Regions from separate parts of the Arthrobacter sp. Z1-15 genome, predicted to be linked through region 3. Evidence: riboswitches for the same ligand, from Rfam matches in the RefSeq annotation. Region 3 holds a riboswitch; each other region holds the start of a gene.
What was found. A riboswitch is a leader RNA that binds a small molecule or an ion and turns the genes downstream of it on or off. The one in region 3 is predicted to bind S-adenosylmethionine.

Region 1 (2,194 bases), 1.7 Mb from region 3:
GATGTCCTCGAAGGTGCCCGGCGTAACCGCGTAGGCAAGGTTGAAACCGTCGACGTCGGTCTCTTCCACCCAGCGGATCATCTCCTCGGCGATTTCCGCTCCCGAACCCACCATCCGCGGCCCCAGGCCGCCGATCCCCACTGAATCGGCGATGTCGCGCACCGTCCAGGGTTCGCCGTCGTCCTTGGGCTTCTGGAAGTTGCCCGCGGCGGACTGGATGGCATTGGATTTCACGTTGCCCAGCGGCTCGTCCAGGTTGTAGCCGGACAGGTCCACGCCCATCCACCCGGACATCAGCGCCAGGGCACCCTCATGGCTGGCGTACTGCTGGTAGTCCTCGTGTTTGGCGGCGGCTTCTGCTGCGGTGGCGGCAGTGATAACGGTCATCAGCGTGTAGATCCGGATGGAATGCCGGTCCCGGCCTGCGGCCTCGGCGGCGTCCCGGATTTTCGTGACCGTTGCCTTCAGCTTTTCCTTGGTGGGCGCTCCGACAAAAACCGCCTCGGCGTTGGCAGCCGCAAACGTAATGCCCCGCGGGGAGGCGCCGGCCTGATAAATCACCGGCGTGCGCTGCGGCGACGGCTCGCTGATGTGGATTCCCGGAACTTTGAAGTACTTGCCTTCATGGTTGATGTCATGAACCTTGGCCGGGTCGGTGAAAACGCCGGTCTCCTTGTCGCGGACGACGGCGCCGTCCTCCCAGGAGCCTTCCAGCAGTTTGTAGATTACTTCGAGGTACTCATCTGCGTGGTTGTAGCGCTCATCGTGTTCCAGCTGGTCTTCAGCCCCCAGGTTCCGGGCGGCGGAGGGCAGGTACCCGGTCACGACGTTCCAGCCGACCCGGCCGTTGGTGAGGTGGTCAAGCGTGGAGAGCCGGCGGGCAAACGGATAAGGATGCTCGTACGCGGTTCCGGCAGTGACGCCGAAGCCGAGGTGTTCAGTGACCAGGGCCATCGCGGACACCAGCAGCAGCGGATCATTGACCGGAACCTGGGTTCCCTGCCGCAGGGTGGCCTCGTTGGAGCTGCCGTACACGTCGTAGGTGCCCAGCACATCCGCGAGGAAAATGCCGTCAAACAGCCCTTTTTCGCAGGTCCTGGCCAGATGGGCCCAGTAGCGGAGGTCGGTGTACTCGGCGGACTTATCCTGCGGGTGGCGCCACAGGCCCGGCGACTGGTGGCCCACGCAGTTCATGTCGAAGGCATTGAAGCGGATCTGCCGCCGGCTGCTCTCTTCGGTCGCGGGGATGCTCTGCTCTGACATGGCGAACCTTTCGGAACGGGACGCACCCGCAAAGGAGCGCCGTACTTGCCGTCCGCGGACGCGGGACGGCCGGATCCTCATCTGGGGCACCCCGCTACGGAGAAGAGGGTTGCCGCCCAACCAGCCAGAGCTTCGCGTTGGGACTCATGATCCTTCGGCTCCAGTATCTGCACAGCACTGCAGCGCTTGGGAAGTCAATGACCTTTTGTGAACCTGCCCGTTGCTGCCCACCCCTGCCGCCGGCCGGGGTCCCGCCCGTTGCCGGACCCAAAACACGCTTCCGCTGGCGCGCCCAGTCGCTATTGTGTGCGACATGAAAAGACACCTGAGCTGGATCGTGCCGTTTGTTGGTGTTTTTGCGCTTTATCTCGGCGCGGCCCTGGGGACAAACATCAACCTCCAGTCCGGCAGCAGTGTCAATGTTCAGGCCCTCATTCAACTCGCCATTTTCCTGATGTGGGTTGTGCTCACCATTGTTTTGGTGATCCGTACGGTGCGGAACGGTTACCGCGTTTTCCGCGGCTATCGGCGGTCCGGCGGCCATCTCACCAAGTCGGAGCAGGCCCAGGCAAATCTTCAACAAAACTACGAGAACTCATGGGCCGCGGCCAGAAACCTGGTTGCACAACTCTCGGCGGGACACCGGCCGGCGTCCCTTGAAGTGTGGGGAATCGTTCTGGAACCGGGCGAAACAGTGCACCTTTCAATCAGAGCGGATTATGCACGCTTTTACGGCCTCAACGGAACTTATGTTCATACATCGGGATTCTTTTGGGGGCAGCCTGCCTTTGTCCTAGCAGGATTCGGAGTTACCGCCCTAGCCAACAGATCACGACGGCGGGCAGCTCAGGCTGCATCGCGCCAACAGTGGCGCGATTCCCAGCACAGTCAAATGTTCCTGACCGACCGGAGGATTATCTGCCAAGCAAAC
Region 2 (2,194 bases), 1.6 Mb from region 3:
CCGCTAACTGCCCGCCCGCAAGCCGGGAACGGGCCGCAGCCCTGTCCTCCGGTCAGCCCCGCCGGGTACCGTCGAAGAACGCTTCTTCCGGAGGTCTTGTATGGACTGGCTGGCAGTGTCCCTCCTGGCCCTCGCGGCGCTCGTTCTGGGAACCGCCGCCGGCTGGAGCATCCGGGCAGGCATTGACCGCCGCGACGAAAATGCGGCCCTGAACGCACTCATCACGGATCTGCACCTGAAGCGTCCGCTGGCCCCGATCGAACCGCAGGTGATCGAGGGCGCCGGCGACGAGGAACGCTGCCGCGCCACCGTGCTGGATGCACGCGAGCGCATGATCGAAACCCTCGCCCATCTGCGCAGCGGCTCCGCCAACACCGATGTGCTGATGCGCATGTCCACAGCCTGCACCCGCTACCTCCGTGATTCCTCCCGGGCGCCGGAGCGGTACCAGTTCGCACTGATGGAACTGCGCGAAACTATGGTCGACGGCGTGTTGCTGCTCAGCGACGCCGGCCGGCGCGTGCGCTACCGGGCACCCGGGGAACGGTCCGCCGCCAAGCCCGGCCGCACGCCGTCGCGCCGGCCGAACCGCCTGCTCCGCGGACGTTTATGACACCTGTGTGACGCAGGAAGAGACGCATGACGTCACGCTGCGGAGTTTGCGGCAACGCGGCGTCATTCTCTTGCCCGGACGGCCTCCGCCAAGCTTCCATGGTGGTGTCCGCTTCTCGAATCCGGACATTTCCCATCCAGAGCGGCTGAGAGACCTGGCTCGTTGACGCCGCAGCAACCACCCTTCGGGGCCGGTGCTCATGCCAGGACCGATGGACTCACTTCCCCGTTGGGCCCGAGCTGCAGAGCTGTGCAGCAGCGGCTCCTGCGTGCTCGAATGCCGTGTTCCTCGGTGCGACCCGAGAGGATCCCATGCACGACTCCCCCCGATCCCCCCGCATATTTGCGGCCCGCACCTCCCGCACCTCCCGCACCTCGGTTGCTTCCCGCACTCCCCTGCGGGTCGCGGCGCTCCTGGCCGCGGCGGCACTGACCCTGTCTGCCTGCGGATCCGGTTCCCAGACAGCAGGCACCAACGCCGCGGCCGGGACGTCCGGTGAACCGGTCGACGGCGGCACGCTGGTGTACGCCGAGGTCACCCCCATCAACAACTGGCAGACCCAGGCCGCGCGCTTTTACGAGAAGTCCAACGTGCTGAACTCGGTGCTGGACCGGCTGACCTACTTTGACCCGGAGAAGGGTGAGCTGGTTCCCTGGATCGCCTCGGCCTTCTCGGCCAACGCCGACAGCACCGAATTCACCTTCACCATCCGCCCCGGCGTCACGTTCAGCGACGGCACCCCGCTCGACGCCGCGGCGGTGAAGGCCAACCTGGACAGCTTTGGCCTGGGCCTTCCCGCCGCCCAGATCCAGCCGAACGTGGACTTCGCCGGCTACCAAACCAGCGAAGTAACCGGCACGGACCAGGTGGTGGTCACGTTGAACGCCCCGAACTCCAACTTCCTGCGCGCCACCTCCTCCGTCACTGCCGGACTCGTCTCCCCGGCCACGTTGCAGAAGGACGCGGCCGGGCAGTCGGCCATCTCGTCCATTTCCGGCTCCGGGCCCTTCGTCTACGAATCCGAAAAGCCCGATGAGGAAGTCGTGCTCGCCAAGCGGGACGGCTACGCCTGGGCTCCGGACGGGGCGGAGAACCCGGGCGAGGCCCACCTGGACAAGGTGGTCATCAAATACCTGCCCGAGGTCGCGCACCGCGCCGGCGCCGTGCAGTCCGGCCAGGTAGATCTGGTCCGCGGTCTGCAGCCGGTGGACGAGGCGGCGCTGGCATCCAGCGGCAACCAGGTGCTCGCGGCCGACGGCGTGGACCTCACGGTGAACATGGCCGCCGTGCGGACCGGCAGCGGAAAGCTGGCCGATCCCGCCGTACGGCAGGCCCTGCAGGCGGGCATCGACCGGCAGACCATCAAGGACACGGTGCTCTCCGAGAGCTACACGCTGGCGGCGTCGGTCCTGAACCATCAGGCCCCCGGCTTCGTGGACCTGAGCGCTGACCTGGCCTACAACCCGGAGGAAGCCCGGCAGCTGCTGGACGACGCCGGCTGGCAGGAAGGCAGCGACGGCATCCGCGAGAAGGACGGCGAGAAACTCGAGGTCACCGTCACCAGCTCCAACAACTCAGTGG
Region 3 (2,194 bases):
TTCGAAACCCATCAGCATCGGGACATTGCAGTGGTCACTGCCGACGGTGGAAAGGTGGTCCGACTCATCGTCCAGAACCTCGATGTCGTAGGCCCCCGGCTGGTTGCAGGTGAGATAAGAGGTGAAGCTGGTCCCCGGTTCCATAGCGGGCAGCTCGAAGGTGCCGGTTCCGCTGCCGGATTCCTCCAGCACGACGCTAGCGTTGGCGGGACGCCACTGCGGCTGCTGCTGAAAGAAAGTTTCCACGCTCACGGGATTGTCCGCCCGGAACAGAGCCTGCACAGCTGAATCATCCGGTGTCTGGGCGGCATTCGGCGAGGCCTCTGTGCCGGGTGCCTGGGTGGCATTCGGCGCGATCTCCAGACTGAGGCCGTTTGTGCCGGGCTCGCCGGCTGAAGAGGACGGCCGGGCCGGCTCCTCGGCAGAGGCTGAAGGCGAGGCCGGCTTACTGGAAGCGGTCTCCGGCTCCTCCTGCGCGGTGCACCCTGCCAGTAGAAGGCCCAGTACTGCTGCCGGAAGCAAAGCCTTCCGTGAAAGCGGCAAACCCGGCCGGCTGCCGGGCTTTCCCTTTTTGTGTGATGTGCCGTGGACATTTCTGTTTGTGCTCATCTCCGCTACTTCCTTTCGAAGTAATCCGAAGAACAATAGTCCGTCCATGGCATGATGTAAAGGTTTGGTAACGGAGGCCGTGCCGGCAAGGAATGTGCCGCGGAAAATGAATTGACGCGGCTTCCAATTTCCAGTTCCCGGCGGCGCTTTCCGGTCAGGCGAATTCAGGGACGCTGAGCTGCCGGAACGCCGACCTGTGGAAGACCAGCGGCTCATGGGCGTCGTCGTGGGAGGTGTGGCCGTGAACCCGCAGCAGCACCACTGTGTGGTCGCCCGCGGGCACCTCGTTCTCCACTGAGCACTCCAGCCACAGGGCGGCACGGTCCAGGAACAGGGCACCGGACTCGTCGGTGTGCAGGTCAAGCCCGGCGAAACGGTCGCCGGTTTTGGATGCGATCTGTTTGCAGATTCCCTCGTGTTCGGAGCCCAGGATGGATACGCCGATCCGCGTTGCCGGCCGGAGCACCGGCCAGGTGCGGGACGTGTTCTGTACGGCAAACAGGACCAGGGGCGGGTCCATGGACACGCCCACGGTAAAGGACGAGGCAACAATTCCCTGCGGCTCTCCGTCGACCACCGCGCACAAAGCGGCAATGCCGGACGGGAAACGTGAAAAGGCGCGGCGCAGGGCTGCCGGCTGAAGGTCGCTAACAAGGGACATGGTGGAAAGATCCTCTGCCTTAAGCGCGGTGCCGGCGGCCATTACGGCCGCGGCGCCACCAGCGCGGTACTTGCCGCAGCCGGGAGAGTCTCGCCGGGCGGCCGAATCGTCACCTGGAGCACCCCGCTACGGCGAGAGGGTTGCCGTCCAGCCGGCCAGGGCCCGTGGCTGGAACTCTTGATTCTTCTCCCAAGGTAGGCGCGGCCGATGCAGGGTTGCAAACGGATGCCTTACTTCGTAAAACTCCGCTTCATAAAACTCCCGGCAGCCAGGGGATAGAGTTTGGCTATGAAACAGCGGTGGTTTAAACAGGTGGACGTCTTTGGCAGTGAACCGTATCTGGGCAATCCCCTTGCCGTGGTTCTGGAAGCCGAAGGCCTTTCGGACTCCGACATGGAGTCTTTTGCGCGGTGGACCAACTTGTCGGAAACCACGTTCGTGCTGCCGCCCACTAGGGACGGGGCTGACTACCGGGTCCGCATCTTCACCCCGGGCGGCGAGATTCCCTTTGCCGGGCACCCCACGCTGGGAACCTGCCACGCGTGGCTGGAGGCCGGGAACAAGCGGCGCTATCCCGACGTCGTCGTGCAGGAATGCGGAATCGGCCTCGTGACGCTGCACGCCAATGCCGGCATTGCCGCTTTCGCCGCACCGCCGCTGCTGCGCTCGGGACCGCTTGAAGACGAGGTCCTTGACCAGGCGCTGAAGGCCCTGAACCTGGACCGCACCCAGATCCTTGCCTCCAATTGGATCGACAACGGACCCGGCTGGCTGGGACTGCTGCTCCCGGATGCCGCAGCGGTGCTGGCACTGAAGCCGGATCCGGTTGTCATGGGAAGCCTGCGCGTGGGTGTCATCGGCGCGCAGCCTGCGGACGCTGAAACCGACTACGAGGTCCGCGCCTTTGTGCCCGGGCTCGGCATC

Region 1: linked by a shared signal. The riboswitch ahead of M1D40_RS00875 (LLM class flavin-dependent oxidoreductase) and the one ahead of M1D40_RS10910 (flavin reductase family protein) in region 3 are both predicted to bind S-adenosylmethionine.
Region 2: linked by a shared signal. The riboswitch ahead of M1D40_RS03500 (ABC transporter substrate-binding protein) and the one ahead of M1D40_RS10910 (flavin reductase family protein) in region 3 are both predicted to bind S-adenosylmethionine.

Annotation. Positions count from the first base shown of each region.
Region 1 covers NZ_CP096454.1:167,168-169,361, reverse strand. Annotated here, with positions in the region: gene M1D40_RS00875 (LLM class flavin-dependent oxidoreductase) at 1-1,263, opposite strand, end outside; SAM riboswitch class IV at 1,300-1,415, opposite strand; gene M1D40_RS00870 (hypothetical protein) at 1,568-2,194, shown strand, end outside.
Region 2 covers NZ_CP096454.1:749,276-751,469, reverse strand. Annotated here, with positions in the region: gene M1D40_RS03505 (hypothetical protein) at 101-613, shown strand; SAM riboswitch class I at 743-831, shown strand; gene M1D40_RS03500 (ABC transporter substrate-binding protein) at 925-2,194, shown strand, end outside.
Region 3 covers NZ_CP096454.1:2,386,305-2,388,498, reverse strand. Annotated here, with positions in the region: gene M1D40_RS10915 (hypothetical protein) at 1-252, opposite strand, end outside; gene M1D40_RS10910 (flavin reductase family protein) at 764-1,270, opposite strand; SAM riboswitch class IV at 1,332-1,453, opposite strand; gene M1D40_RS10905 (PhzF family phenazine biosynthesis protein) at 1,559-2,194, shown strand, end outside.